Regions from separate parts of the Rhizobium sp. Root1204 genome, predicted to be linked through region 3. Evidence: riboswitches for the same ligand, from Rfam matches in the RefSeq annotation. Region 3 holds a riboswitch; each other region holds the start of a gene.
The links. Region 3 has a riboswitch for cobalamin ahead of ASC96_RS12875 (TonB-dependent siderophore receptor). Riboswitches for the same ligand answer to the same signal wherever they lie in the genome.
Positions count from the first base shown of each region.

Region 1: linked by a shared signal. The riboswitch ahead of cobU (bifunctional adenosylcobinamide kinase/adenosylcobinamide-phosphate guanylyltransferase) and the one ahead of ASC96_RS12875 (TonB-dependent siderophore receptor) in region 3 are both predicted to bind cobalamin.
Region 2: linked by a shared signal. The riboswitch ahead of ASC96_RS32325 (CbtB-domain containing protein) and the one ahead of ASC96_RS12875 (TonB-dependent siderophore receptor) in region 3 are both predicted to bind cobalamin.
Region 4: linked by a shared signal. The riboswitch ahead of bluB (5,6-dimethylbenzimidazole synthase) and the one ahead of ASC96_RS12875 (TonB-dependent siderophore receptor) in region 3 are both predicted to bind cobalamin.

Region 1 covers NZ_LMCZ01000041.1:137,941-145,506, reverse strand. Annotated here, with positions in the region: gene cobO (cob(I)yrinic acid a,c-diamide adenosyltransferase) at 1-176, opposite strand, end outside; gene cobN (cobaltochelatase subunit CobN) at 224-4,168, opposite strand; gene cobW (cobalamin biosynthesis protein CobW) at 4,362-5,426, opposite strand; gene cobU (bifunctional adenosylcobinamide kinase/adenosylcobinamide-phosphate guanylyltransferase) at 5,430-5,954, opposite strand; cobalamin riboswitch at 6,129-6,525, opposite strand; gene ASC96_RS27305 (chloride channel protein) at 6,669-7,566, shown strand, end outside.
Region 2 covers NZ_LMCZ01000043.1:52,031-59,596, reverse strand. Annotated here, with positions in the region: gene ASC96_RS29695 (EAL domain-containing protein) at 1-713, opposite strand, end outside; cobalamin riboswitch at 978-1,248, shown strand; gene ASC96_RS32325 (CbtB-domain containing protein) at 1,295-1,471, shown strand; gene ASC96_RS29690 (CbtA family protein) at 1,661-2,434, shown strand; gene ASC96_RS29685 ((2Fe-2S)-binding protein) at 2,478-3,335, opposite strand; gene ASC96_RS29680 (glucoamylase family protein) at 3,372-4,661, opposite strand; gene ASC96_RS29675 (DUF1194 domain-containing protein) at 4,816-5,613, shown strand; gene ASC96_RS29670 (aromatic ring-hydroxylating dioxygenase subunit alpha) at 5,789-6,991, shown strand; gene ASC96_RS29665 (aminotransferase) at 7,073-7,566, opposite strand, start outside.
Region 3 covers NZ_LMCZ01000011.1:26,411-33,976, reverse strand. Annotated here, with positions in the region: gene ASC96_RS12890 (aminotransferase class V-fold PLP-dependent enzyme) at 1-9, shown strand, start outside; gene ASC96_RS12885 (ABC transporter ATP-binding protein) at 45-1,886, shown strand; gene ASC96_RS12875 (TonB-dependent siderophore receptor) at 2,392-4,692, opposite strand; cobalamin riboswitch at 4,718-4,916, opposite strand; gene ASC96_RS12870 (iron ABC transporter permease) at 5,104-6,111, opposite strand; gene ASC96_RS12865 (ABC transporter substrate-binding protein) at 6,190-7,152, opposite strand; gene ASC96_RS12860 (ABC transporter ATP-binding protein) at 7,169-7,566, opposite strand, start outside.
Region 4 covers NZ_LMCZ01000034.1:567,644-575,209, forward strand. Annotated here, with positions in the region: gene ASC96_RS24035 (NADP-dependent malic enzyme) at 1-1,681, shown strand, start outside; gene ASC96_RS24040 (LuxR family transcriptional regulator) at 1,853-2,587, shown strand; gene ASC96_RS24045 (acyl-homoserine-lactone synthase) at 2,759-3,403, shown strand; gene ASC96_RS24050 (DUF2865 domain-containing protein) at 3,603-4,688, shown strand; gene bluB (5,6-dimethylbenzimidazole synthase) at 4,689-5,381, opposite strand; cobalamin riboswitch at 5,425-5,638, opposite strand; gene ASC96_RS24060 (SDR family oxidoreductase) at 5,681-6,502, opposite strand; gene ASC96_RS24065 (phytanoyl-CoA dioxygenase family protein) at 6,591-7,566, opposite strand, start outside.

The DNA of each region.
Region 1 (7,566 bases), on a different contig from region 3:
CCGGCCGTCGACTTGCCCTTGCCCTTGCCGGTATTGACGATGATCAGGCCCTTCTGGTCCGTCTTCGTCGCCATTATCTTTTCGCGCGCCGTCTTCTTTTTCGCCATCTTGATCGCATGGCGTGCCTCGTCTTGGACGGGGCCTGTATCCGTTGTCTGTACGTCGTCTTCACTCATGGTCTGTCCTCTCCGAATTCATTCGTTCTTTCATTGGTGAAACGCCGTTATTCCGCCGCCGCCGAAAGGCCTTGCAGTTCGAACCGGGCGGAGTTCGAACGGGGCGACCAGAGGCCGCGATCGATCGCCTCCATCAGCTTGTCGGTCATTTCGCGCAACGCATCCGGGTTCTTGTCCTCCATGAACTGGCGGACGCGCTCGTCCATCACATAGGCCTGGTAGACGGCCTCGAAATGATGGCTGCGGACAGCGCCTGTCGTTGCGGCAAAGGCAAACATGTAATCGACCGTCGCGGCGATTTCGAAGGCGCCCTTGTAGCCGTGGCGCATGACGCCATCGATCCATTTCGGATTGACGACGCGGCCGCGCACCACCCGGCCGATCTCTTCTTCCAGCGAGCGGATCACCGGCTTTTCCGGGCGGGAATGGTCGTTGTGATAGATCGTCGGGCGCGTGCCGGCCATCTGCTCGACGGCCAGGCTCATACCGCCTTCGAACTGGTAATAATCGTCGCTGTCGAGCAGATCATGCTCGCGGTTGTCCTGGTTCTGGACGACGGCCTCGACGGTCTTCAGCCGCGCTTCCAAGAGCCCGCGCTCGGCCTTGCCGTCTTCCCCGGCGCCATAGGCATAGCTTCCCCAGGTGAGATAGGCGTCGGCGAGATCGGCGCGGTTATTCCAGCCGCCCTCGTCCATCAGCGCCTGCAATCCGGCACCATAAGCGCCAGGCTTCGCGCCGAAAACGCGGTAAGAGGCACGCCGTGACGCATCCTTCGTGGAGACACCGGCAGCTTCCAGCCGTTTGGTTTCCGCCCGCATGCGCGCGGCAATCATGTTGTCGGCATCGTCCTCCTCGAGCGCACCGACGGCGCGGATCGCCGTATCGAACAGCGCGATCTGCTCGGGAAAGGCATCACGGAAAAAGCCGGAAATCCGCAAGGTGACATCGACACGCGGACGGCGGAGCATCGCCAGCGGCACGATCTCGTAGCCGGTGACACGGCGCGACGCCATGTCCCAGACCGGCTTCGTGCCGATCAGCGCCATCGCCTGGGCAATATCGTCGCCGCCGGTGCGCATGTTCGATGTGCCCCAGGCTGTCAGCCCGAACGATGTCGGCCAGTCGCCATGATCCTGCAGGTAACGGCGGATCAACAGTTCCGCCGATTTCTTGCCAAGTTCGAACGCGGCCGGCGTCGGCACGGCACGGCTGTCTACCGAATAGAAATTGCGCCCCGTCGGCAAGACATCGGGTCGGCCGCGCGTCGGCGCGCCGGAGGGGCCAGGCGCGACGAAACGGCCATCCAGGCCGGTCATCAGAGCGGCGATTTCGGCGGCGCCGGATTGGGTGATCGAAGGTTTGAGGCGAGTTTCGATTTCCTCCAGGACAGCACGGGTGGCGCTCCAGTCGTCAGGGCAAACCAATTCGCCGGAGACGAATTTGGCGGCCAGCAACTCGACACGCTCGACGGTGTCGCCAGCGGTGCGCCACGGGGCATCGGATACTTCAGCGAGGATCGCCGGTTTCGGGCCTCCCCACGCATCGGATAGGACGCAATCGAGCGGGTCGAAAGAAAAGATCCCCTCCCCACCCCCTCCCCACTGGGGGGAGGGACTGATCTGCGGCACGTCCGCCTGCCCATCTCCAACCTTGGTGGACGGAGCAGCAGCGGTGCCCAGAACACTGGGTCTATGGGATCCGAAACCGAGCGCCGGGTTAAGTCCCTCCCCCTTGTGGGGAGGGGTTGGGGAGGGGGTTCTTCCAAAAGCATCCGCCGCGATCGCCCGCTGCAGACTCTGGTCACCGCCCTCGCCCAACCCGCGCGGAACACGGGCCAAAGCAACCGTCAGATCCGTCAGCAGCCGCCCTTCCGGCGCCACGCCAAAAACATGCAGGCCGTCGCGGATCTGCAGCTCCTTGAGGTCGCAGAGATAGGCGTCGAGCTTTTCCAGCGCCTTGTCCTCAGCGTCTGTACGAGCAATGCCGGCATCCTGGTCGAGGCCGATATCGCGGACAAGCTCAAGGATTTGCTTGCTGAGCAACCGCAGACGCCGCGGGTCTCCGCCAGCCGCGTCGTAATATTCGTCGACCAACGCTTCGAGATCTTTCAGCGGGCCATAGGATTCGGCCCGCGTCAGCGGTGGCGTCAGGTGATCGATGATGACGGCGCTGGTGCGCCGCTTGGCCTGCGTACCCTCGCCGGGATCGTTGACGATGAAGGGATAGAGATGCGGCATAGGGCCGAACACCGCTTCCGGATAACAGCTTTCCGACAGCGCCAGCGATTTGCCCGGCAGCCATTCAAGATTGCCATGTTTACCCATATGGACGATGGCATGAGCGCCGTATTCGCGGCGGAGATACGCGTAGAAAGCCAGATAGCCATGCGGCGGCACGAGGTCCGGCGAATGATAGGTTTCCTTCGGATCGATATTGTAGCCGCGGGCCGGCTGGATACCGACCAGCGTTTGTCCAAAACGCGTCAGCGGCAACGCAAACTGGCCATCCCGAAAGAAAGGATCATCCTGCGGACTTCCCCATCGCTCAGCAACCCCGCCTTGAATCTGGACGGGAAGAGACGCGAAGAAGGCGTTGTATTGATTCAAGGAAAGCGTTTCGCGGATTTCGCAATCGACCCGCGCCGAATTGGTTGGCCCGTCCATCAGATACCGGATCAAGGCGTCGCCATCGGCGGGAACCGAATCGATGGCGTAACCGGCAGCAGCCATCGCCTTCATGACTTCGATCGTGCCAGCCGGCGTATCGAGACCAACGCCGTTGCCAAGCCGCCCATCCCTGTTGGGATAGTTCGCCATGATGATCGCCACGCGGCGCTCAGACGGCGCAGCGCGGCGCAATCTCGCCCAGTTCGCCGCCAGCTTGGCAGCAAAGGCGACGCGGTCGCCCAGCGGCTCGTGGCCGACGATATTGGCTTCGACATCGGTATCATAGACGGCCGCAGCCTTGAAGGAGACGGCCCGGGACAGGATGCGGCCGTCCACTTCGGGCAACGCCACGTTCATCGCCAAATCCCGTGCCATCAAACCTTGTGGCGAGTTCTCCCAGGCAGCACGCGAGGAGCCGGAAAAGATCACCTGGAGAACCGGTGCATCGGAAAACTCCAGCACGGTCGGCTTGCGGTCGGCCCCGGGCGCGGAAACAGCAAAACCAGTGGCATTCATCACCACCGCCGGCGGCACCTCACCAAAGATCGCCTGCAACGTGCCGATCGACACCGCATCCTTGAGGCTGGACACGAACACCGGCAAAACGGTCATGCCTTCGGCGCAAAGCGCCGCGATCAGGGCTTCGACGGGTTTGGTCTCGCCGCTTTGAACCAGTGCGCGGTAAAAGCAGATGGCGACGGTGGAGCCGGCTGGCGATTGAGAAGCGATATCCGGGACAAACCCGGCCACCGCTTTCCAAGCCTCAACCCCGATCACACCCTGCCCCGGCCACCAGATCCCCGCCTTCATCAGTGGAGCGGCGGATTCCGGCTTTTCCAAGCCGCCGATCAACGCCTCCGCATAACCGAGCAGCCGTGCCATGTTGCCGGCACCACCCTCGGTGAAATAGGCCCACATCCGATTGCGGTCTTCGGCGGAAATGGTCGAAAAAGGCTCCAGCCCTGGATCGGGCTTGTCATCGCCAGGCAACACGGCAATCTGGAATTTATGCGTGACGGCAGCCGCATGCAGCGCCTCCAGCACATAGTGAAAATAGCTGGCACCGCCGAGCGGGCGCACGATGATCAGCCTGGCATGGCGCGCCGTGCGCTCGACATAGGTATCAACCGACATCGGGTGCTTGAGCGTCAGGAGGCTGGCGACCCGCAGGCTCGACTTTGCCCCACGTGTGCGATGTGCCCCGGCAATCGAGGAAAGCTCGGTATCGGCGGCCGACAGAAAAAGGATATCGGCGGGTGACTGGCCGAGATCGATCGCTTCCTCGCCGTCGGTGATCGTGCCCTTTTGGGCTAGAAGGAGATGCATGGCATTCCCCGAGGGCAGTCGTACCCCCCTCTGTCACTGCGTGACATCTCCCCCACAAGGGGGGAGATCGGGACCGAGCGGCCCCGGGACGCGTGCACCAAAAGCTTTGAGCGCGAGGCAGCCACAGCTGATCTCCCCCCTTGTGGGGGAGATGTCCGACAGGACAGAGGGGGCGACTCCGCGCTCACCATTATCAAACCGCCGCTGTGATCGCAGCGCGCACGGCCGCTTCATCCATATCATGCAGACCGATGACGACCAGGCGGGTGCGGCGCACTTCGCCGGCTGCCCACGGGCGGTCGAAATACTGGTCGATGCGGGCACCGACGCCCTGGATCAGCAGGCGCATCGGCTTGCCGGGGATATCGGCGAAACCCTTGAGACGCAGCACGTCATGTTCCGCAATGATCGGCTTCAGCTTTTCGATGAACCCGGCCGGATCGGCAACGGCACCAAGTTCGACGACAAAGCTGTCGAATTCGTCGTGATCATGCTCTTCGCCGGCCTCGTGTTCCATCTCGTGATGCGATTTGCGGTTGGCGATATCGCTTTCCGTGCCAACACCGAGGCCGAGCAGGACGGCGGCGGACACCTCGCCGTTCTTTGCCTCAATCATCGCCGGTTTGCGGCTGGTGCGCGACGAGACTTCATTGCGGACGAAGGCAAGACCGGTCGAGTCGAGCAGGTCGGTCTTGTTGAGAATGATCAGGTCGGCCGCAGTCAACTGGTCTTCGAACAGTTCCTCGATCGGGCTTTCATGATCGAGGTTGTCGTCGTTGACGCGCAGCGCATCCACCTTGTCGTGATCGTCGGCAAAACGCCCGGCGGCAACGGCAGCGCTGTCCACCACGGTAACGACACCGTCGACCGTGACTTCGCTGCGGATATCCGGCCAGTTGAAAGCGGCGATCAGCGGCTGCGGAAGCGCCAGGCCGGACGTCTCGATGACGATATGGTCCGGGCGATTTTCGCGCTCAAGCAGCTTGGTCATCGTCGGGATGAAATCGTCGGCAACGGTGCAGCAGATGCAGCCGTTGGTCAGCTCGATGATATCGTCCTCGCTGCAGGCTTCGGCGCCGCAGCCCTTCAGCACGTCGCCATCGACGCCGAGATCGCCGAACTCGTTGATGATCAGCGCGATGCGGCGTCCTTCCGCATTCTGCAGGATGTTACGGATCATCGTTGTCTTGCCGGCGCCGAGGAAGCCGGTGATGACGGTTGCGGGAATCTTGCCGTGGACGGCTTTAGCAGTGGTCATGGATCAACCCTTCATTTTCAGCGGCAATCCAGCCGCGATAAAATAGACGTCAGCGGATATCTCCGCAATGATCTGGTGCAGCCGGCCGGCATGGTCGCGAAAGTCGCGCGCCATGCGGTTCTCCGGCACGATGCCAAGCCCGACCTCGTTGGACACGAAAACCAGCCGGGCCTTGGCCTGCGGCACATAAGCCGCAAGCCGTTCAAATTCCGCCGCGATATCCCGGTGCTCCATCATCAGATTGGTGACCCAGAGCGTCAGGCAATCAATCAGAATGATGCGATCCGGCGCATCGATCGCCTTCAGACAGGCGGCAAGCTCAAGCGGCTCTTCATGGGTCTGCCACTCCGGCCCGCGGCGATCGCGATGCTCGTCAATCCTTGTCTGCATCTCGCCGTCCCAGGCTCTTCCTGTCGCGACGTAATGCAGGCGCAGACCCGACGCCGTGACGAGTTTTTCAGCGAAAGTGGATTTACCGGACCGGGCGCCGCCGAGAATCAGCGCGCTACCTGACTGTATCGATGTCATGGAATGGTCCTGGCCTCAGCGCGCGCCGGGAAGTACGCAGACCAATGGACCACGCGAGCGAAAAAGCGCGGCAATGCAAAACGGGCCGTTCGGGGAACGGGATGATAAAGCCATGACAACCTCCGTGCTGGCATCGGGAGTATCTCTCCCTGGATCGGGCGAGCCCCTCGCTAAGATGGGGCTCTTGAGGATGGCAGGTCTCCTGGCTCACGGCGCCACGTCCCCAAAGGGACGAACGGGTCCACCTCGCCTTCCCGGAGGTTTGCGCCAGATTGCGTGACCGCAATCGACGGGCATTACGAAGAGGTGGACGATTCGTAGACAATAGAGGCGTCCGGCCCCGGCTGATCGTAATGCCACTCCAGTGGCTTTTCCGGTTGGGCCAATGCGCGCCGCTGCCGCGAGTGCGGACAGTCCGGAAGCACCGGCTTTCCCGAATGGTGAACCCTGACCGTTCTACAGTCGCGGGGTCGGCTGCGATAAGGACGCCCGGCTTGGGTCCGGCCCGTCGCATTCCCATTTACTCCCGGCATGCACAAGCATATCGGGAACCATCCAATGACTGATGATTAGGCGCTCACCTGGATCAAGTCAATTGCGACACTATCTCCGCCACCTCGGTTTAGCGTGATGTGATCAAGACTTCACTTGATCTCCAATGCCATGCCTTCTAGGACGGCGCGGAGACTGGATGGCCTGGCAATGAAGCTGAAGATGATACCCAAATTCGACCTGCGCCGCCTCGGCTATCTCTCGCTGCTGTTTGACCGTGGACGCATGCGGGCCTTTGCGCGGCGCAGTGAACTCGGCCTGGTCGTTGCGGGCATGATCGTCGGCATCACGTCAGGTCTCGCCGTGACCGCGATGAGCATCATATCCAGCCGCCTGCACAGCCTGATTTTCGGGATTGCCGACGAACAAAGGTTGAGCGCGAGCGATCTGCGGGGCGAAATCTCGGTGTTGATCGCGCCGGTCGTCGGCGGGATCATTCTTGGCCTTGTGATGCTTCTTCTGGCGTCGTGGCGTAAAAAGCCAATGGTCGACCCGATCGAGGCCAACGCCCTGCATGGCGGCCGGCTGTCCTTGACCGACAGCATCATCGTCGCGGTCCAGAACCTGATCTCCAACGGCTTTGGCGCCTCTGTCGGGCTTGAGGCCGGGTACACCCAGCTTGCGTCCGGCATCGCCTCCAAGCTCGGCGTTTCGCTGCAGCTTCGCCGCTCGGATCTGCGCACGCTGGTCGGCTGTGGCGCCGCCGGAGCCATCGCCGCCGCGTTCAACGCACCCTTGACTGGCGCCTTCTATGCGTTCGAGCTGATCATCGGCACCTATACGATCGTGTCGCTGACGCCGGTCGTCGTATCCGCATTGATCGCCAATCTCGTCGCCCGATGGCTCTATGCCGGTGATTTCACCATCGATGTCGGGCAGTTCGGCGCGGTCGTTCCGGCCGACTATCTGCCAGCATTGCTGCTCGGCTGCTTCTGTGCCGGCATGGGCATCCTGTTGATGAAGGGTGTCTCGCTGGTCGAGGGTCTTGCCCGCCGCAGTTCGATCCCTGCGCCGATGCGGCCTGCGCTTGGTGGTGTCGTCGTTGGCCTTCTGGCGCTGG
Region 2 (7,566 bases), on a different contig from region 3:
CTGACGCGGGCAATGAATGCGTTCTCAGGCACACTGGCTTCAATCCGCCTGGCACAGGATATCAGGACATTGTCTCCCGTCGTATGGCCGGCAGTGTCGTTGATCTGCTTGAACCGGTCTAGACCGATATGCAGGATCGCCAGCTTTTCCGGTCCGGCCTCCCCCGCAAGCTCCGCCAATCGCCTGTCAAAGAAGCGTCGATTGGGAAGTCCTGTTAGATAATCATGTTCGGCTGCATATGCGATCCGCTCGCGGCTCGCTTCAAGGGCAACGGCCCGCGCCTCGGCGATCGCCTTTTGCCGTCGCAGTTCGCGATTGAGCAGCACATCCGCCGTCACATCCCATTCGGCGCCGATAAGGGTGATATGGCCGTCTTCCTCGAAGCAATAGGCGCGTGAACGCAAGTATCGGGTTTCACCGTCCGGCAAAATGATCCGGTATTCCGAAGAATAGGCATCCTTGGCTGCAATCGCCCGGTCGAAATCGGCCTGGGCCTGGGCAAAATCATCGGGATGGATCGCATTCGTCCAGACCTCCGCCTTGACGCGCCTTTGCGTCTTGCCGGTTGCGTAGAGCCGGTGCATCTGCAAATCCCAGACGACTTCGTCTTTCTGTGTGTCGTGCTCCCACACGCCGATCTGAGAAGCGTCAAGCGCAATTCCCAAACGGCGAAGAATATTCTGGAATTCCTGTTCGGACCTCGCCGCCTTCATGGTTTTCTCTGCAGAGGATGCTTCGCGTATCAGCGCCTCCGCATTCTACACCAAGGTTCCTAAAGAACTATTGTTCCATGAGCAAAAAGAGTACTTTTTAAACAAACAACCATTAAGTGCTTCTTCAAAGAAACCCAGTTGCAACTTAGGCGCATCTCGTACTGTATTACATATCAAATTTAGACACTGCGCGGAAAAATCAAGAGCCGCAATGCGCCATTGTTGGTCGCAGCGCCGAATTGACATGACCGGGGTGACGGCATAATCATCAGCAGATCAATTGGTTCCCTGGGAGCGAGGCGCTTTCGGGGAGTAAATGGGAACGTGACGGGTGGACCCATTCTGGGCATCTTTATCACGGCCGACCCCGCGACTGTAGAGCGGTCAGAGGTTGTCATTCCGGTACGTTCAGCCGGTAAAAGCCACTGCGGCGATGGGCGTTTTGCCTCTGCCGCGGGAAGGTGAGACAAGCTCCTTGGCACGAAAGTGCCTGACGCCGCGAGCCAGGAAACCTGCCGGTTGATGAAGGGCATGGTGCCCAATTGGTGGGATATTTCCCACGCGCCATCACGGAGGTTGTCATGGCTACGACTACAGTTTCAAGCGTCCCGCTTTCTCTCAATGACCGTATCACCACGGCTATTCTCGCCCTGTTGATCGGCGGCTTCCTGGTTTTCGGTGCCGGCCTTGCCAATTCCGCCGTGCTGCACGACACCGCGCATGACGTCCGCCACTCCTACGGTTTCCCCTGCCATTGATATAGGCAGTGGGAAGCTCAGCCTTTCCACACTCTATCGATAGGGGATCGCGGGTTTCATTTTGGAAATCACGCGGCCGTGGATTGCGCCCATGCTCCGGCATCGGGCGGGCTTTGCCGTGGGAATTCAAACACAGCAAGCGTTGAGCACTAAAGATCGATCTGCTCCGCTTGATTTTGGGGGTATCAAATGATTGTCAAAACGCTTCTGGCCGCATTGGTGGCTGGATTGATCGCGGGCGTCTTCATGACGGCGGCGCAGGAGTTGCGGGTGGTCCCGCTCATCCTTCATGCCGAGGAATATGAAGTCAAGGAACCTGCCGCCGAACCACCGGCCGCAACCGAAGGCCAGCAGCAGCACTCTTCTCTCGACCGCTCCTCGTTGATCGGCGAAATGCTGTCGGCACTCTCACCCATCACACCCGCCTACGCCCATGAAGGCGAGCACGAAGACGAAGGCGGCATCATGTTCGGCATGAGCCGGTTCTCCGGCACATTGCTTGCCAATCTGGTGGCCGGCGCCGGATTTGGCCTGCTGCTTGCGGGCGCCAGCCTCGCCTTCAATTACCCCATCACGCTGCGCAACGGCGCTCTCTGGGGCGCCTGCGGCTGGCTGGCTATCCATCTCTTGCCCGCCATCGGCCTGCCGCCGGAATTGCCGGGCTTCCCTGCCGCTGATCTCCACGACCGGCAGACCTGGTGGATCGCAGCGATCGTTCTCTCCGTCGCCGGCCTCTATCTTGTCGTGTTGCGCGGTGAGATCCTGGCCAAGATCATCGGCCTTGTCCTGATCGCCGCTCCGCACGTCTATGGAGCGCCACAGCCGACGGACATCTCGAGCCCGGTACCCGCAGTTCTCGGCGCGGAATTCGCGGTCGCCGCCTTGGCAACGACACTGGCGTTCTGGATCGTGCTCGGCGTGATTTCGGGATACCTGAACGACCGGTTTCTGAAATCGGCTTAAGCCCTATCGTTGCGGCGCTAGCATTGCTTGCGCCGCAAGTACATCAAAGGCCGCCTGTGCGCTCGACAAGGGCCTGCAGGCGGCTTTTTTGTGTCTCGTCATCGAGAAGCACGCAGACATCGCAAAAATCCCCACCCTCTGTTCGATAGTAGAGACAGCAGCCGCTTCGCAGCCGGAAGATTCGCTCGACGGGGATGCCATCGCAAACAGCGCCGACCTTGGCGTAGTGCGCCGTCTCGGAAAATACCGGTGAACCGGCCCTCTTGATGATGGCAAGCGCTGCGGCCATTGCGCGATCCGCTTCGCCCAAGGCGGCACCGATCTCCAGAAAAGCCCCCGCAATGCCGTCACCCACCAGCCGCCACTGCGCGACGGGGGATAGGCCAGTGCGGCCTTGCAGCAAGCCGATCACCGGATTGAAGCTCTCGACGAAGCCACCATGAAATGCTGCCACCCAATCATCCCCGCGTGCAAAGCTCCGGAAACGAAAATGAAGGCGGCTGATACCGGAGGGATAAGTGTCCGAAGGCGTCCCCCTGCCATGCTGAACGACAGGTTCGAACCGGAACGCAAGGCGATCCGGATGCAGATTGGGCACCAGCCCCGTCTGTAAATAGACAGCTGCTGCCGCGATGCCGAGATGGTGGCTGTAGAAGGAAATTAGATGGGCGCCTCTGACGCGGTCGTCCATGCCGGCAGCAAAACAATTCTGGTAGTCCAGCAGGCGCTCGACCATATCGCCACCGAGATGCCATGCCTCATTGACCGGCAGAAAATCGCCGCCCTCCCGCCCCAGGGACACAGCTACCTGCGGAAAATGCTCCGCCTGCCAGGCTATGGCGGCTTTTGCGTGCCGCACATCATCCGGTCGAAAGCTGCTTGAAACCCGGTTCTCGCTCAATGGGGCCGCCTGTTATCACCTGGCAGCCGGTTTAGCTTAAAGCCAGCCGCCGGAAAAGCCTGCCCGCCGGAGGCCACGCCGGATAACCGGCGTTTCGCGCAGCATGTTCCAGTAAAGACCACTGCGATGGTTCTCGATCATCATCACCAGCAACCCCTGATCAAGGCCAACGCTACGGTCGTTGAGCCAACCTTCCGCCGTCTTGCCCGGAACGCTCGGGTTGAAACTGCCGATAAAACGCCCTGTGTCGATAACGTCGGGATAGCTCGACAGGATATGCCGTGTCGCCGACATCGCGGCCTGTGGCTCGAACGGCAGACATGCGAGCGGCGCCCAGGGCGCGATCGTGCCATCGTCCGGCCCGAGCGGCGCTCCGCGCGCGGCATAACCGGCAAACTGCTGGCGCCGACCATCCTGCAGCCGGCGGGGGCGTAAGGGGCCATCGCAGGATGTCAGCCCCCATGCGTCGGCACCGTAGCCGGTAAAACCGCCCGGATTGGTGCTCGCATAGTCCCGCTGGACGGCGATCGCCCGGCGGGTATTTTCAAAATAATCCGTGCCGTGCGCTGCCACAGCCTCATCCTGGATGCCACGGAAATCGATCCATGCATGTGAAAACAGGTGGATGAACAGAGGTCCGGCGTAGAGGAACGGCTTGTTCTTCACCGTCATCCAATCGAATTTGCTGGCAAAAGCATCATAGCTTTCCTTGCCGATCGGATAGGATGGCGAAGCCAGAGCAAGCGCATAGAGGATGATCGCCTCGCTGTAGGATTCCCAGCGATAGGGCAGAAAGCCTGTCCGGGGCTTCCATCCGAGCCACAAAGCCCCCTCTCCGTCCAGCGCCCAGGCCCAGTTTGCCCGGGCGTAGAGCATATCGACCTGCGACCGGATCTCTGTCTCGACCTCATTGTCCTGATTAAAATAAGCCGCCGCCGTGATCATGCCGGCGATCAGAAGCGCGCTGTCGATCAGCGAAAGCTCGCTGCGCCATGTCCGCAGACCGGTCTTCATATCGAGAAAGTGGTAGTAGAGCCCCTTGTAGCCGGTGGCGTCCTTGTTGCGGCTTTGCGGGCTTTCGGCAAAGAACCTCAATGTCACCAGTGTTCTTGCCGCAGCGTCCTGACGGCTCATCCAGCCTCTCTCGACGCCGGTAGGATAGGCAGAAAGGCCAAAACCGGTCGCAGCGATGCTCGACGGAGCGCCGGGCAGCGAGGTATCTGCAATCAAGCCGTTTTCGGGATTGACGAACTCTAGAAAGTATCCGAACGCCGCTTGCTGCAACCGGTCGAGAATGACCGTGTCGGTTTCGTTTTTCAGAAGCATTGCAGGCTTACTCCAGTCGATCGAAATTCACTAAAATGGCAGTCAGTACAAATCACCGATTGTTGAAGACGCCCGCATCCGGAACGGTCGCCTCACCTACGATCTGTGTTACATTTTAGTTTCATACGATCCTTAGCAGCGATTGGATGACTGGATGTTCACAACACTTGCGATGTTTCTCACGATTTCGAGCGCGCCGATTGCCACACCGGTCGCTGATGCAGTCCCGGTCGATGTCGCGCTGGTGCTCGCCGTCGATATGTCGGGATCGATGGACATTGAAGAGGCACAGGTGCAGCGCTTGGGATATGTCGAAGCCCTGCGTCATCCAGACTTCATCAATGCGGTCACGGCCGGCCTCAACGGCCGCATCGCCATCAGCTATTTCGAATGGGCCGGCAGCGTCAACGAGACCTCCGTCATCAACTGGCAATTGATCGATGATGCGCAGGACGCCGCAATTCTGGCCGAACATCTTGCCGCCCGCCCGGTCTTCACCCGCCGGGGCACTTCCATTTCCAATGCTATCGCCTTCGCATCGAAACTGATTGCGGCGAGCCCCTACGATGCGATGCGCCGGGTGGTCGATATCTCCGGTGACGGCCCGAACAATCTCGGCCCTCCGGTCGATCCGATGCGCAACGCAGCCGTTGCCAGCGGCATTATCATAAACGGCCTGGCCATCCTCATCCGCCCCTCGGGCGGCACTGTTTCGCTTGACCGTTACTATGCCGATTGCGTTATCGGCGGTCCCGGCTCGTTCGTTCTGCCGGTCCACCAGCCCGAAGACTTTGCCGTCGCCATCCGGCAGAAACTGGTCATGGAGGTCAGCGGATCGAAGACGGCGGCGCGGATTATCCCCGTGCAAATCGCACCGCTGACCGATTGCATGATGGGCGAGAAGCTGCGTCCCGGCTTTCTCGACCGGGTCTATCCGGAACTGGATAAATAGTTTCTCGCACGCGATTGCCTTGAGCACATACCGGGCATTGGCAATGTCTCGTTACGCGTCTGCGAGAGCCAGCCTCTCTGCGAAGTTTCGCTGACTCATTCATAATCCAAACTATTCCTATTTATAGAAAAATGTGGTTATATTGAATGAACGTTCAGCAAGAAATGGGGAATTCATGAACGAAATGACCCGCAATATCAGCATTCCCAATGACTGGGACCGGAGCGGCCTGCCCGGTTGGTGCTATCACAGCGACGCGCTTCTGGAGCTTGAAAAACAGCATGTCTTCCGCGAGCACTGGCAAATCGCCTGCCATGTCTCCGATATTCCGGAGCCAGGCAACTACATCACCATGGATGTCGTCGGCGAGCGTGCGCTGATCCTGCGCGATCAGGAAGGGACCGTGCGCGGCTTCCAAAATATCTGCCGCCATCGTGGCTCGCGCGTCGTCGCCGACAACAAGGGAACTTGCCGCAACGCGCTTGTCTGTCCGTTTCACGGCTGGGTCTACAATCTCGACGGCACGCTGAGGGGCGCTGCCCGCCCCCGCTCCTTCCCGCCGCTCGACAAGCAGGAATTTGGACTGATCGGGCTCGATCTCGAAATCTGGATGGGCTTCGTCTTCATCCGCTTTGCCCCCGGACCTCAAGCTTCCGTCGCGGAACTCATGCAGCCGTTTGCGGGCGAACTCGGCGAATACAAGACGCAGGACATGGTCCCCGCCGCCGATATCTGGACCCAGACCTCGCCGGTCAACTGGAAATCAGTCCGCGACGTCGACAACGAAGGCTACCACGTGGCGATGGCGCATCCAGCACTTCAGGATCTCTATGGCTCGACCTATTACGACGAACCCTTCGTCAACGGGCTTTGCCGCTCGTTTGCCACCTACAATCCGCATGCCGGACGGCGCTGGAGCGTACGCAACTATATCAAGATCGCCCCGGAGGCCACCCATCTGCCGGAGCGCCTGCGCAAGGCCTGGATCTACTACGGCATCTTCGCCAATGCGGTAATTGCGGTGACGCCGGAAGCGGTGCAGTTCTATCAGGAGTTTCCACTCTCGACCGGTGAAACGATCCTGCGGGGCAGCATCTACCGCCATCGCGACGAAAACCGGCAGCAGCGTGCCGCCCGCTATCTCGCCCACCGCATCGATCGCGACACGCAGGCCGAGGATGTGCAACTGACCATCTGGTCGAACGAATCGATGACCTCGAAGGCCTTCACCGGCTTTTACCTCTCCGATCTCGAATATGGCGTGCGCACCCATCACGACCACCTGCGCAGCATATTGCCGGTGATGAATCTCCCCGCCGCCCCGGACGAGCGGGAAATGGCCGGAATGAACAACCGGCTGCGGTCTGCCACCTCCTGACCAGCCAAAAGAAAGGGCCGGGAAAACCGGCCCTTTAATATTGAGCATGACGGGGAATGGATGCCCTGCTCAAAAGAATGCTCAGCCGCGCCAGAGCCCTTCGCGCACCAGCTCATCCATCGTCCGGCGGATACTTGCGCGCAGGATCGCCGTCATCTCATCGATCTGCGACACGGAAATGGTCAGCGGCGGCGACATCACGCACATGTGGATCAGCGGCCGCACCAGCAAGCCCAGTTCCTGGCAATGCCTGTCAATGCGCTTGCCGACCTCGAGATCCAGCGTCAGCGGATTGTTATGCACCCGGTCGGCAACGCACTCGACGCACGCCATCAACCCGACACCACGCACCTCGCCGACAAGCGGCAGATCCTCGAGCGTCTTCAAGCTCGCCTGGAAGTGTCCGGAAACAGCGCGCGCATGATCCAGCAACCCACCTTCCAGGATGTCGAGATTTTTCAGCGCCACGGCGCAGCCGATTGGATGGCTGGAATAGGTCAGCCCATGCGCAAACATCGCATCCGGATGGTTTGACCGGCGCAACTCCTCGAACAAACGCGACGAGATCATCACGC
Region 3 (7,566 bases):
CCGGATTGATCCGACCATTCTGAAACCCAACAAAGGATTCCGCCATGGCCAGTTCCCTCGCCCACAAGATTGACCCCGCGCAGCCCGTCCTGTCGGTGGAGAACCTGACGACATCCTTTATGGTCGACGGGGAGTGGAAACCGGTCGTGCGCAACGTCTCGTTCGCGGTCGCCCCCGGTGAAACGGTGGCGATCGTCGGGGAATCCGGCTCCGGCAAGAGCGTCACCTCACTGTCGATCATGCGGCTTTTGCAGACTGATACCAGCCGCATCGAAGGCAGTGTTCTGCTCGACGGGCGCGATATCCTCAAATTGCCGGAAACTGCGATGCGCAAGGTGCGCGGCAACGATGTGGCGATGATCTTCCAGGAACCGATGACGAGCCTCAATCCGCTCTTCACGATCGGCGACCAGATCTCCGAAGCGCTTCTCTGTCATTCGGCGATGAGCAAACGCGATGCCCGGGCCGAAACCATCCGGCTTCTGGAAAAGGTGCGCATTCCTGCGGCGGCTTCCCGTTTCGACGAATATCCGCACCGGTTTTCCGGCGGCATGCGTCAGCGCGTGATGATTGCCATGGCGCTTGCCTCGCGGCCAAAACTCCTGATCGCTGACGAGCCGACGACGGCGCTCGACGTCACTATCCAGGGGCAGATCCTGGAACTCATCAAGACCCTTCAGGAAGAGGAAGGCACCTCCGTTCTGTTTATCACGCACGACATGGGCGTCGTCGCTGAAATCGCCGACCGCACAGTGGTGATGTATCGTGGCGAACAGGTGGAGACCGGCCCGACCAGCGATATCTTCTTCCGCGCCAAGCATCCCTACACCCGTGCGCTTCTGTCGGCCGTACCCGTGCTGGGGTCGATGAACGGCAAGGACCGGCCGATGCGCTTTCCGATTGTCGATCCGGCAACCGGGCTGCCAGACACCCCCGCCGAAACGATCGACACGGTCGCCTCGGGCAAGCGCCCGGTTCTGGAAGTGCGCAACCTCACCAAACGTTTCGACATCCATTCGGGCCTGTTTGGACGCCTGACCAGCCGTGTTCATGCGGTCGAAAACGTCTCATTTGAGCTGCATGCCGGCGAAACCCTGTCGCTGGTCGGCGAATCCGGCTGCGGCAAGTCCACCACCGGCCGCGCCATCATGCGTCTGATCGAGCCGCAGGCCGGCTCCGTCATGGTCGAGGGCACCGAGGTCCTGACGCTCGACAAGGACGGCATGCGCGAGATGCGCAAGAGCGTCCAGATGATCTTCCAGGATCCTTTCGCCAGCCTCAACCCGCGCATGCGCATTGGCGCGGCGATCGCCGAACCTTATCTCGAACACAAGATGGGAACAGAAAAACAGGCGCGTGATCTGGTGGCCGATCTGCTGGTCAAGGTCGGCCTGTCCGCCGACATGGCATCACGTTATCCGCACGAGTTTTCCGGTGGCCAGCGCCAGCGCATCTGCATCGCTCGCGCACTGGCGCTCGATCCGAAGGTGATCGTCGCTGACGAAAGCGTTTCGGCGCTTGATGTCTCGATCAAGGCGCAGGTGATCAATCTGCTGCTCGACCTGCAGCAAAGCCTCAACCTCGCCTTCCTGTTCATCTCCCACGACATGGCCGTCGTCGAGCGCGTCAGTCATCGCGTCGCGGTAATGTATCTCGGCGAAATCGTCGAGATCGGCCCGCGTGCCGCTGTCTTCGGCAATCCGCAGCATGCCTATACGAAAAAGCTGATCTCGGCCGTGCCGATCCCCAATCCGGACCGGCGCCGGGAAAAGAACAAGATCAGCAATGACGAGATCAGAAGCCCGATGCGTCCGGCGGATTACAAGGCCGTGCCGATCCAGTATCACGAAGTTTCGCCGGGCCATCTGGTGGCGATGTCCGTGTAACGGGATGAAAAGCCGGCACACTTTATACGTTTAAATTGTGCCTGCGCGAGAGGCAGTGCACCCGATGCGGATGACTGGTCACTCGGTGCTGCCGCCGAAAAATTTGGAAAGACTACGCAGGAAGCCGACCAGCCAGGCGCGCCGCCTTTTGCCAACCCTCCCCTCCCGGCGAACGATGCAACCGTGTCGCAGTATCGATGGCCGTCAGTTTTCTGGCTCAGCCTTGCGTCAGTGACGTCAACTTTTGGTGCAGTGCCGATGATATTCGCGGTCAAAGCGCCGAGATTCCGGATGACCTCTTGTCTCAACGCATGCCGCTCTTTCCGGGGACTGGCAGCGGCGTGCACCATCAGGGTTCAGGTATCTTTGCGGCCCAGCAAGACGCTGCTCGCGAGCGGCGGCAGAGGCCGTGCGGTAACTTGGAGTTGCCGGCCCCGTTAGCTAGGGCCGGCAACAGGGTCACTATCCAAGGCGGCTGCCTTGGACGGTGATGGCGGCAGGGTCGTCAAAAAGCGACCCTCAAAGAAAGCGTTGCCGAGCGGTGCGCGCCCAACATCCATTGTGTCGAACTGCCCGAGGTAGCATAAACCTCGTCGAACAGGTTCTCGACAAAGAGGTCGAGCGAAGCCGTCTCGGTCGGCCTCCACTGCAGGCCGGCATTCACGACAGCATATGCCGGCCGTGTCGCCGTGTTGGCATTGTTGGTGTACGCCTCGCCGGCATAGTGGACCCCGGCCTGCGCCATCCAGTTTTCAGCGAAGTCCCAGGAGGCATAGAAATTAGCGGCAAAGCGGGGCACATTGGGTGGCGTTTTGCCGGAAAAATCGCCACTCGCCTGAATATAGTTGTCGAATTCAGCCTTTAGAATGGTGCCGTTGGCATCGATGCGCCATCCTCCATCAAGCTCCAGTCCGATTGCCGCCTCTATGCCTTGGGACGACTGCTGCCCGATCTGACGGATGATGGTGTGGTTGTTGGGGTCTCGGGCCAATACGTTCGTCTTGACGATACGATAAGCCGAAAATGTCGCTTCGGCTCGGTCGTCCAGAAAACTGTATTTGACCCCAACTTCATACTGTTCTCCCTCGGGGAGTGCGTAATCCTTCTGCGCATCCGACAGCGACAAAAGGTTGCCGATCGGTTCGGATGCCGCGGAGTACTGTGCGTAGAGCGCCACGTCGGGGTGTGGATTGTAGACCGTACCCACCCGCCAGTTCAGCGAATCGTAAGTCCGCTCGAAAGCGACGCCGGTCTGGGGGTTGGAGCGGTTCACGGTGGGGCTGTCGTAACGCAGACCACCAACGATCGAGAACTGATCCGTCAGCGCCAGCCTGTTGTCGGCGAACAGTGAATATTGCCAGACCGTGCTGCGGTTGTTCGTGAGGAGGTTGTCTGGCCCGATGAATTTACCTGGATCGAAATCGATGGAAGGGACAGTTGAGGCGCCCGGATAGGGTGAGTTGTTGGTGTTCGCAAAGCGAATGCGGTTTACGTCGAAGCCAATGACGGTGTTGTTGTCCATACCGGCAACTGTGCTGTCGAGCACCAAATCCGTGCGGTTGCCGTACTGCTCATAATCATGGTGGACGGCAATGTAGTCGCTTCGCAACACCGTTTTGGTCGCTGGCTGGTAGAGGTAGCTCTCGACGTTTCGCCATTGGCGGTCGCTCGAGATGCGGTAGCTGGTGCTGTTGAGAGTGAGATTTTCCGCAGCCTGCCACTCGGCCTTGATCTGAGTGAAGTTGTCCTGGTAGCGGTTGAGTGCGTCGGCGACGTTGTAGTTTTGCTTGCGCAGGCGTTTGTCCAGTTTCCCATCGACAAGCGGGGTACCGAAATATGCGGTGGGCTCGGTGTCGCCGTAGTCATGGGAAAAAGTGAGTTTCAGGTCATCGGCGGCCTGCCAGAGGACGCTCCCGGATATGGCGAGATTCGACGCATCGCCACGCTCGATCCAGCCTCGCGTATCCCTCGCACTGACGTCAAGACTATAGGCAAGGCTGTCGTTGATCGGCCCGGCGCTGCCGAAGGCCAGCCCTTTCTTGCCGTCGGTGCCGATCGTCGTCACGATCTCATTGCGGCGGCTGTCGGTAAGCGGCCTCTTCGGAATGATGTTGATCGCACCGCCAATCGCACCCTCGCCGTAAAGAACGGAGGCCGGCCCATGCAAGATCTCGATGCGATCGACCGTGTACGTATCGAAGGGAAAGCTGATGGTGCCGGCTGCGGGATAGAAGCGCGTACCATCGTAAAGGCGCGCTACGGCTCCATTGCCGGTGAAGCCGCGCATGCCGAGGGAGGTACCCCCATTGCCCGGCGAGCCCAGAAAGGTGATGCCTGTGCCGTTACGTGCGATGGCCTGGTTGACGTCGGTCTGACCGCGCTTGCGGATGGTGTCTCCGTCAACGATCTCGACACTGGCAGGCGTTTCGAACGGCGTGAGATCGAGGCGACTACCCGCGTTCGACCGGGCCTTGAGATTTGGACCCGGCCCTACTCGATCACCCTTGCCGGAGACCCTGATGGTTTCCAGCTCGGTGACCTGGTCTGTGAGTGGCTTTTTACCTCGCACGACCTCCTGCGCTTCACCACTCGCCGCCGTCAAGAGGACGGCGGCGAGTGCGCTGCCAGACAGTAAGGTAGCACGAATTGGACGATACTTGGGATCGAGGCGGAGGGCGGCACTTTTTGAGGCGCCTATGGCGTGAGGTTTGGAAAACAAGGTGGAATGCTCCAGCGGTACGTTGCACGTCACCGCGACCAAAGCCGCCTTCGCCGCATTGTTTTGCGACGAGGATTCGGCTTTCACCAGGACACCCCGCCCAGCGTGCTCACGTATGACAACGGCTGACGGCAGGTCTCCTGACTCGCGGTTCGCTGCTCCCTATCGCCTTCCCAGGCGGAGCCCAGTGGCGTGTTGACAGGAAGCTAGCCGCTTACAGTTGCGGGGGCAGTCGCGGCATTGGATGCATGACATCCGCACCGCGTTCCCTTTTGATTCCCTTGCGGGAAACCGTCGCGCTTTTGTTACGGAGCACGCGCCGGTTGTGCAAGTCACGTTTGAGACTATAGTGGCGTTCTCATGCCGTGCGACCTGTCATGATAAGGAACATTGCCGTCGGCCACCCCGGTCTCCGTCGGGACAACCTGTTGAGGCTCCAAAGCAGCCACGATCACATTGATGATCGGCGGCGGCAATGGTCCGTTCAAGGGGCCCCGTTCAACGCCGCAGGATTGCAATGAAGGCCAGGCCGCCGAGCAGCCCGGTTATCACGCCGATCGGTATGTCCTCCGGCGCCATGACGACACGGGAGGCGATATCGGCAAGGATCAGCACCACTGCGCCGGTGAGCGCCGACAGTGGGATAACACGGACGTTGTCGCTACCGGCGGCAAGCCGGACGAAGTGTGGCACCATCAGCCCGACAAACCCGATGGCGCCCGAAAAGGCCACCATCACCCCGGTCACTAGGGCGGTGATCACGAACAACTGTGCCCGAAAGCGGACGACCGGGATGCCGAGCGTTGCGGCAGTCTCGTCGCCCATGGCCAGCGCATTGATTTCCCGTGCGCGCAAGATGAGCCAGATGAGGCAGCCGCCGAGAGCCGCGGCCGGATAGACGAGGTGTGGCCATTGGGCCAGCCCCAGGCCGCCCAGCAACCAGAACACAACCGTATGAGCGGCACGAGGATCACCAAGAAAGATCAGGAGATTGGCAAGAGCTGTCGCAACGAAGGCGACCGCAATGCCTGACAACACCAGCCGGTCCGCCGCTTGGCCGGTAAAGCGCGTGACCGCGACGACGGCGATAGTGGCGAGAAGCGAACCGATGAATGCAAACAGTGGCACGGTGACGAGACCGAAGATGAGGCCGGTGTGAAGCAGCGCCAGGATCGCGCCGAGCGCGCCGCCGGAGGAAACCCCGAGCAGATGCGGGTCGGCGAGCGGATTGCGTGTGACAGCCTGCAACACGGCGCCGACGACGGCAAGACCCGCACCCACCAATGCAGCCAGAATGACGCGCGGAAAGCGGACATCCCACACGATACTATCGCGGCCTGCCGACCATGTGACCTCGATCAGGCCCGGGGCCAGCTTGTTGACAACGATGGACCAGACGGTGACGAACGAAATGGGAGCAGCGCCCAGAGAGACACCTGCCGTGATACAAAGGCCGATCAGTATTGCCGGTACGGTCACAATCAGAAGAAGTCGGCCACTGGTCATGTCAGGTCCATCTTGTCCGCAGAAAGCAAAGGCCGGGCAGATCAGCCCACCCGGCCGGGTGTTTAGGGGCCGCGGAGGCTACATGTTGCGGGGATGAAATGCGTCAGCGAGGCGGCCGATCGCATCGATGTTGCGCGGGCCGGGTGTGGCTTCGACATAGTCGAGCACGACGAAACGGTCATTCTTGACGGCATCAAGGCTTTTGAAGGCGGGATTTTCCTTCATGAAGGCGATCTTCTGCTCGGCGCTCACGTCGCCGTAATTGACGATGACGATCGCTTGCGGATTGCGCTCGATTACCGGTTCCCAGGACACTTCGGTCCAGCTTTTCTCCACGTCTTCCATGATATTGATGCCCCCGGCCGCCTCGATCATCGCGGTTGGAATACCGAAACGTCCGGATGTAAACGGTTTTCCGGTGCCGGAATCATAGACAAAGACGCGCACGGGTTGCTTGACCTCGCCAATCCGGTTCTTGATGTCGGCAAGCCCTTTTTCGTAGCTTGCGACGAGGGCTTTCGCCCTGTCGTCGACGCCGAAGATTGCGCCGAGATTGAGAATATCGACAAACATGTCGTTCATCGTCGGCTTGGCCTTCGCCATGATGTGAATGCAGGATTCCGTCAGTTCATAGACCTTGATCTTGAACGGATCGAGTGTTTCGGGCGTCACCTCGCCACCGGCTTTCATGCCGTAGTTCCAGCCGGCGAAAAAGAAATCGGCGTCGGCATTGAGCAGGACTTCCTTGGTTGGATATTTTTCCGCCAGCTCGGGGAGCGCTTTGACGCCTTCGCGCAGCTTCTCGTCCAGCGTTTTCCAGCCGGATATCCCGGTATAGCCAACCATATGGTCTTGCAGTTGCAGAGCCAGCATCATCTCGGTGAGATTGACGTCGTGGGAAATTGCCCGCTTCGGCGCGGCATCGAAGGTGATCTCGCGGTTGCAGCTCTTGACGGTGACCGGATAGGCAAATGCCGGCATGGCGATGAGTGTCGTGGCGAGAAAACCCGCAGCGGAGGCGAGCAGGCGGAAAGAGGGCATGGTTGGTCCTTTCGGTTCAGGCGGTCTTGAGGGAAAATGAAAAACGCGCTGCGATGTTGCCCTCTACGGGATGAGCAAGGGCAGTGACGCCGAAGGTGTCCGAAATCGCGTGTGGCGTCAGTACCTCGTCCGGCCGGCCGAAGCCGACCATCCGGCCGTCGCGCATCAGCGCCACATGGGTAGCGAACGTGCTGGCCAGATTGATATCGTGCAGCGTGGTGACGATGGTCAGTTTCAGCCCGGCCAGCAGATGAAGAATTTCCAGCTGGTGGCGGATATCGAGATGGTTGGTTGGCTCATCAAGGATGATGATATCCGGCTCCTGCGCCAGCGCCCTGGCCACCAGCACCCGCTGCTTCTCGCCGCCCGATAGCGTCGAGAACTGGCGCTTGGCCATAATGGCGAGCTCGAGAT
Region 4 (7,566 bases), on a different contig from region 3:
GGCGCTCGCCTGCCTCAATCTGCTGGTGACGCTTGGTGCAAAGCGTGAAAATATCTGGGTGCACGACCTCGAAGGCCTCGTTTATCTCGGCCGCGAAGTGCTGATGGATGAGTGGAAGTCCGTTTATGCGCAGGACAGCGCCAACCGGATCCTCGCCGACAGCATTGCCGGTGCCGACGTCTTCCTGGGGCTTTCAGCCGCAGGCGTCCTGAAGCCTGAACTGCTGGTCCAGATGGCGGAAAAGCCGCTGATCATGGCGCTCGCCAACCCCAATCCCGAGATCATGCCGGAAGTGGCGCGCGCCGCCCGTCCCGACGCGATGATCTGCACCGGCCGGTCGGATTTCCCCAACCAGGTCAACAACGTCCTGTGTTTCCCCTACATCTTCCGCGGAGCGCTTGATTGCGGCGCCCGCACGATCAATGAGGACATGAAGATGGCGGCGGTGCGCGCCATCGCAGCGCTTGCCCGTGAAGAGCCGTCTGACGTCGCAGCTCGCGCCTATTCCGGCGAAACGCCGGTCTTCGGCCCGGACTACCTGATCCCCTCGCCGTTCGACCAGCGGCTGATCCTGCGCATCGCACCGGCTGTTGCCAAGGCAGCTGCCGATAGCGGCGTCGCCAACCGGCCGATCACCGATTTCGATGCCTATTTCGACCAGCTGAACCGCTTCGTCTTCCGCTCCGGCTTCATCATGAAGCCGATCTTTGCCGCCGCAAAGAATGCCCAGAAAAACCGGGTGATCTTTTCCGAAGGCGAGGACGAGCGCGTCCTGCGGGCCGCCCAGGTACTGCTGGAGGACGGCACAGCCCGCCCGATCCTGATCGGCCGTCCGAATATCATCGAGACGCGCCTGAAGCGCTACGGCCTGCGCATCCGGCCGGACGTCGATTTTGAAGTGGTCAATCCGGAAGGCGATCCGCGGTTCCGCGATTATGTCGACGACTATTTTGCGCTTGTCGGCCGTCTCGGCGTCATTCCGGAAGCAGCCCGGACAATCGTTCGTACCAACCAGACCGTGATCGGCGCGCTTGCCGTCCGGCGCGGCGAAGCCGATGCGCTGATCTGCGGCGTCGAAGGCCGCTACAGCGCCCATCTTCGGGCTGTCTCCCAGATCATCGGCAAGCGCGAGGGTGTGCTGGATTTCTCGGCCCTCAGCCTGCTGATCTCGCAGCGCGGTGCCACCTTCCTCACCGACACCTACGTGACCTTCGATCCGACGGCAGAGGAAATCGCCCAGAAGACGGTGATGGCCGCCCAGGAAATTCGCCGCTTCGGCATTACCCCGCGCGCAGCGTTGGTTTCGCATTCGAATTTCGGCTCGCGGGATTCGGAAAGCGCCTTCAAGATGCGCAAGGCCATGCAGATCGTCCGCGAACTCGCGCCCGATCTCGAAGCTGACGGTGAAATGCACGGCGATTCCGCCATTTCGGAAGCCTTGCGCCGCCGCGTCATGCCCAACAGCACACTGGCGGGTGAAGCCAACCTGCTGGTCTTCCCGAACCTCGATGCCGCCAACATCACGCTGGGCGTCGTCAAGACGATGACCGACAGCCTGCATGTCGGACCGATTTTGCTCGGAACGGCCCTGCCTGCACATATCCTGTCGCCATCGGTAACGTCGCGCGGCGTCGTCAACATGGCCGCACTGGCGGTTGTGGAAGCCTCATACCCCGCCTAGTAGAAGTATAGATTGAGCCGGCTCACAGCCGGCTCAATCCAAATATAAAAGTGATTTTAATTACAGCTTATAGTTTAGATTTGTAAAAACACACGGATAACCAAAGATTGCACTAGACAAAGACTTAAACCGTTATCATGCTGCCCCCATCAAATAACAGGGTTTTGCAGCATGGCTGACCAACAGGCATTCTTTGACCTGCTGGACATTATGGAAAACGAGGAAATCGTTGAACCAAAACGGTTTTTCGACCTGATGCGCAGCACTTTCAGTATCGCAAATCTGCTTTATCTCGACGTCGACATCCTGACCGCGGGTTTTGTTATCCACAGGCTGCACCACACTTTCAGCGCACGCAGTCTCACAACCTATGTTGACAAGCGCTATCAGCGCATCGATCCGATCCTGCGCATGACCTTGGGTGGCGTCAGGCCGGTGGATTGGGCGACGGCCCGCAAACTTCATCCCGATAGCGAGCCGCTTTTTTCCGCAGCGACACAACTCGGCCTTGGTCTCGACGGCATCACCCTGCCTCTCGCGACCCCCACTCGGCGGCTGGCTTTCCTGGCAATCCAGGCTGATGTTCCGTCCGACGAATGGCCTGCCTACCGGCGTTGCCATCTGCGTGATTTCCAATTGCTCGCCAATCTTTTCCACGCGTCTCTGCTGGAAAGCGACAGCAGAATAGAGCTTACGGACTGCGCCAAGACACTGACCCATCGGGAAACCGAAGTGCTCAGCTGGGCCGCCGCGGGTAAAAGCTATTGGGAGATCGGCACGATCCTGGGCATTTCAGAACGCACCGTCCGCTTCTTCATGACCAATGCCCGGCGCAAGCTGAACGTCGTTTCCAATACCCAGGCGGTCGCGCAAGCCGTCCGGCGCGATCTCATCCCGGCCTTTTGATCATTTCCCGCTCCCCTTCTCTCCCGTGAATGCAATGGACTCGGACGTCCTTCCGGACGTCCGAGTCCATTGCATATCGGCGTGCATTAGAAACCTGTCACTACCGACAGTTATGCCCGCCGCCGATACCTGACAGCATTTGCTCTCCGCATTCATACACAGGAGCAAACGATGATCAGGATTTTCAACCGCAACACCGGCAAGCAACATCCGGACGCTATCGACGCCATGTTCCAGTTGCGAAAGCGTGTCTTTCACGACTTGCTGAAATGGGATGTGTCGGTCCGCGGCAACTGGGAAATCGACAATTACGACGACGTCAATCCGCTCTATGTGCTGTCTTACTCGGATGAAACAGGCAAATTGCGCGGCTCGCTGCGCCTCCTGCCGACGCTTGGGCCGAACATGCTGGATGATACGTTTCCGATCCTGCTTGGCGACAACCCACAGGTGCGCAGCGCGTCCGTCTGGGAATCCAGCCGCTTCTGCATCGATCCGGCCATCTCGCAGGATCGCGGTTCCAACCAGGTAACCATCGCCGCCGCCGAACTGATGTGTGGCGTCGGCGAGCTTGGGCTGTCGTCCGGTCTCAGCCATATCGTCACAGTCACCGACGTTTTTCTGGAGCGGATGTTCCGGCGGATGGGATGCCCCGGTGAACGGATTGGCGAGCCACAGCGGATCGGCTCCGTCTATGCTGTCGCCGTTGCCTGGGAAGTCACAGCCGGCCTTCTGGACAGGATGAAGGCGGTCGCCGAAATCGCCGGTTCCGTGCTGGAGCGGCCGATGTCGCTTGAAATGGCCAGGGCTGCTTAAACTATCCAGCCTGGCGGGAGTTCGGCCGATTGTGGCTCTCCCGCCTCGCCCGGCATGTTTCTCCCGCCGCCCGTTAACGCTGCTATGCGGAGTGCGTTGCAGCCCCGTCGAATGACGGTATGATAAGGGCAAAGTCAGAGTGCGCGGGATGTTCCTTCGCACCCGGCGCGGTGCCGGTATGCTCAGGCGAGAGAAACACGTGATCTTCCGTTCCATATCCCTTGCGGCGCGAGCAGTTCCGCTTCTTCTGGTCATGACGGCCACGGCCGACGCCTCGGCGGTGTGTGAACGCCTGAATGCCCATCTTGCCGGCCTGCCGAAGATCGTCGCCTCCAATGCCAATCTGCGCGACTATACAGGGGCGATATCCCGCCAGAATCTGGACCTGCGGCAGGCACGCAGTGATCTGAGGCGCATGGGATGCAGCACGGGCAGCGTCATCATTGTCGGCGGCCCGAATGAAGAGGTCTGCCAAAGCCTGAGCAGCGAAATTTCACAGATGCAAATGGATCTGGAAACCCTGAAAGCCCGCCGGCAAAGCCTGCTGGACGGCAACGATAGCGATATTGCCCGGCGGCGTATTAACGCCGCGCTTGCCGCCAATCGCTGCAACGAGGAGGAGAGTGACGTCCTCAGTGCCGCGGTCGAAGAACCGGAAACCCACCGCAATATCCTCAATGACCTGCCGCCGATCAGCGAGGGGTATTCGGATCCGTACGGCAACGCCGGCTTCGCCACGCCGGAAGACGGATTTGGCCCGAGCGCAGAATATCCCGGCAGCTTGCGCACCATGTGCGTAAGAACCTGCGATGGGGCATTCTTCCCAATCTCGTCGAACTCATCGCCGGCCGATTTCCAGCGCGATGCCGAAACCTGCCAACGGCGCTGCCCCGGGACAGAAACGGCGCTCTATTATCATGCGATGGCGACAGAAGAGACAAACCAGATGGTCTCCGCCGCCACCGGCGAACCCTATGCCGACCTGCCCTCGGCTTTCGCCTACAAGACCCGGGACCTCAGCCAGCCCGGTCAATGCGGCTGCTCTCCAGCCGGACGCACGGCGACGCAACAAAGCACGCACGACAACGGCAAGGGCGTCCTTGAGATTCTCACCCGCAAGAAGGCGGACCCGGTCGAAGTGAAAAGCGCCGTCGCGGACAGGCCATACAATCCTCAGGACAACAAGGTCCGCGTCGTCGGCCCAAGCTATCTGCCGTCGCAGGAAACCTCGATCGACCTGAGGCATCCGGCAGGCCCCGGATACCAGCCGCAGCAGACCAATTGATCAATCATCCGGCCTGATGCCCCACGCATCCGCGAACACCAGATCTTCAAGCGGCAAACGCTGGCGCCAGCCTTTGACGGCCAGTTCCGGTTCGGCATAGAGCGTATCGACATAACCAAGGCACAGCCAGGCGATGATCTCGATATGATCGGGAATACCAAGCACATCCTTGATTTCGCGCTCGTGAAAAATGCTGACCCAGCCGACGCCGACACCTTCGGCCCGCGCCGCAAGCCACAGGTTCTGCACCGCACAGACGGTGGAAAACGCATCCATGCGCGGATTGTGCGTCCGGCCGAGGACGACCTTGCCCGCACGCGCCGGATCACAGGTGACACAGATGCTGACGGGCGCCTTGCGGATGCCCTCCAGCTTCAGCGACCGGTATTTGTCCCGCGTCTCGCCCTCAAACATCAGCGCTGCCTCTTCATTGGCCCGCTGAAAAGCCTCAAAGACACGCGCCCGCCTCTCCTCGTCGCGAACGACGATGAAATTCCACGGCTGCATGAAGCCGACGGAGGGTGCGCTGTGGGCGGCGGCAAGAAGCCGCGCTATGACATCATCCGGCAAAGGTGCGGGCAGGAATTGATCGCGCACGTCGCGGCGGGTTTCGATGGCGCGGTAGACGGCGGCGCGCTCGTCCGGTGAAAATGCGTCCGCCCTCACAAGGCGGTCTTGCGGTTCAGCTTGCATCGTTTGATCCCCAACAATGCGAAACCTCCCGCCGTCCGCGCGGGGCTGGTCTATCTCGTCAGGCCGGTCTTCTGACTGCGGATCAACCGATTTTGCCGCCTTCCCGGATCACATGAAAATCCAGTGGCAGAATTCTGAAAGAATTCAGAAATTCATCAATGCAAAATCGTCCCCGTCACAGCGTTGGGCACGTCCCGGACTTTCACCGGGTTCCCGATTCTCCCGTTTTCACGGGCACCTGAGCAGGACCGATATGGGCATGGCGGGCCGCCAAATGCAAGATGGCCCGCCTGATCTCCTTACATCGCAGCGACCGGATGCGGCGAACCGTCATAGGCGCCCCAGATCGACTGATCGAAGCAGATCACCGAACCGGTCATCAAGCCGGACTCCCTCGACGACAGATAGGCGCAGGCACGCGCCACTTCGGCCGGATCGACCAGACGGCCGAAAGGCTGGCTTGCCGCTGCCTTTTCCAGCCAGTCGCTGGCGGCGCCATGAAATTCGCGCTGGATGCGATCCTCGCCTTCCGAGGCCATCCAGCCGATGTTCAGGCCGTTGACCCGGATCCGGTTGCGCAGCAAAGCATAGGCGGTGTTCTTCGTCAGGGTTTCCAATGCCCCCTTGGAAGCACAATAGGCCGCAATGAACGGCTGGCCGGCCTTGGCCGACATCGAGCCGATATTGACGATGGTCCCCTCGATCTTTTCCCGGCGCATGACGTTGATCGCTTCCTGCATCAGGAAGAACGGCGCACGCACATTGACGGCGAACATCCGGTCGAACAGTTCCGGGCTGGTGTCGAGGATCGTACCACGATCGGTAATCGCAGCCGCATTGACCAGCGCATCGACACGGCCAAACGCCTTGTCGCAGGCGTCTATCACCTTGCGCGCATCCTCCACCTGTTCCAGATCGGCCTGTACGTAGACGACCTTGGTGCCGGTCGCCTTGCCGATCTCGGCGGCCTTGGCTTCGCCCTTGGCGGCATTGCGGCCGCAGATAACGATGCCTGCGGCGCCGCGCGCGGCAAACAGCGTTGCGATCGTGGCGCCTAGCCCTTGCGTGCCACCGGTGACGATCGCGATCTTGCCGTCGAGACGGCCATAGTCATTGCTCATTGTTTTTCCTCCATTTTCGATATCGCTGATGCCAAAAAACTCCCGCCCGGCATTCGGGCAGGAGTTCAAATTGCAAGGAATATTTCCGTTAGCTGAGCTTCTTCTCCGACTGAGCCGCAAGCGCCGCTGCAAATGCGGCTTCCTCCCAGCCACCCGAAAGCGCTTCGTGCATCAACTGCGCCTGCGTTTTCGGCGCAAGCCCGCCGACTGGCGGATCCCGGTCGAGATTGGTCGGGAAGGAATATCCTTCGGCGCAGGACGCAATCGCACAAGCGGCTTCCGCAGAAGTCAAACGGCCATCGGTAAGCATTGCCTTCAAGGCTGGATAGAGAACGGCACTCATGCGCTCCCGGTTGACCGTTTCCATCGCGCGTCCAAACGCCGAGGACACTTGCAGGAGGTTTGCCACCCGCTTGATACCCTCGGAACGATTGGTGCCCGCAGCATGGAAAAGGGCCGGATTGAAGAAGACCAGGTCGCCCTTCGACAGCGGCAACTGCACATGGTGGCGATCGAAATAATCGCGAAACTCCTGACGTTTCAGCGCCAGATAGCCCGGAACATAGGTTTGGCTATAAGGAAGGAACAAGGTCGGTCCGCTTTCCAGCGGCATGTCGCAATGAGCAACCGCCCCCTGCAGCGTCAGGACCGGCGACAGGCGATGGACATGTGCCGGAAACTGCTCGATGACGGATGAGGTCTGAAAACCAAGATGGTAATCCCGGTGCGCCGATTGCGCTGCCCCGCCCGGATTGACCCGGTTGACCTGCGCCGTCATCTGATAGCTCGGTCCGAGCCAGGCTTCGCTGACCAGCGCGATCAGGGCATTGCCATAGTAGGCGGCGAAATTACGCGGATCACGCAGGCAGTGCTTTTCAAGTGAATTCCAGATGCGGTCATTGGCGCCCGGCTTGGCAAAATGGTCGCCGCCACCGCTATTGGTCCGGTGCTGTTCATTGATGATATCGTCGAAAATGCCGCTCGCCGCATCGATGACAGCCGTATCCTCGAATGCCCGCTTCAGCACGACGACGCCCGGCCCGGTCGCAAAGGCTTCGCAGATT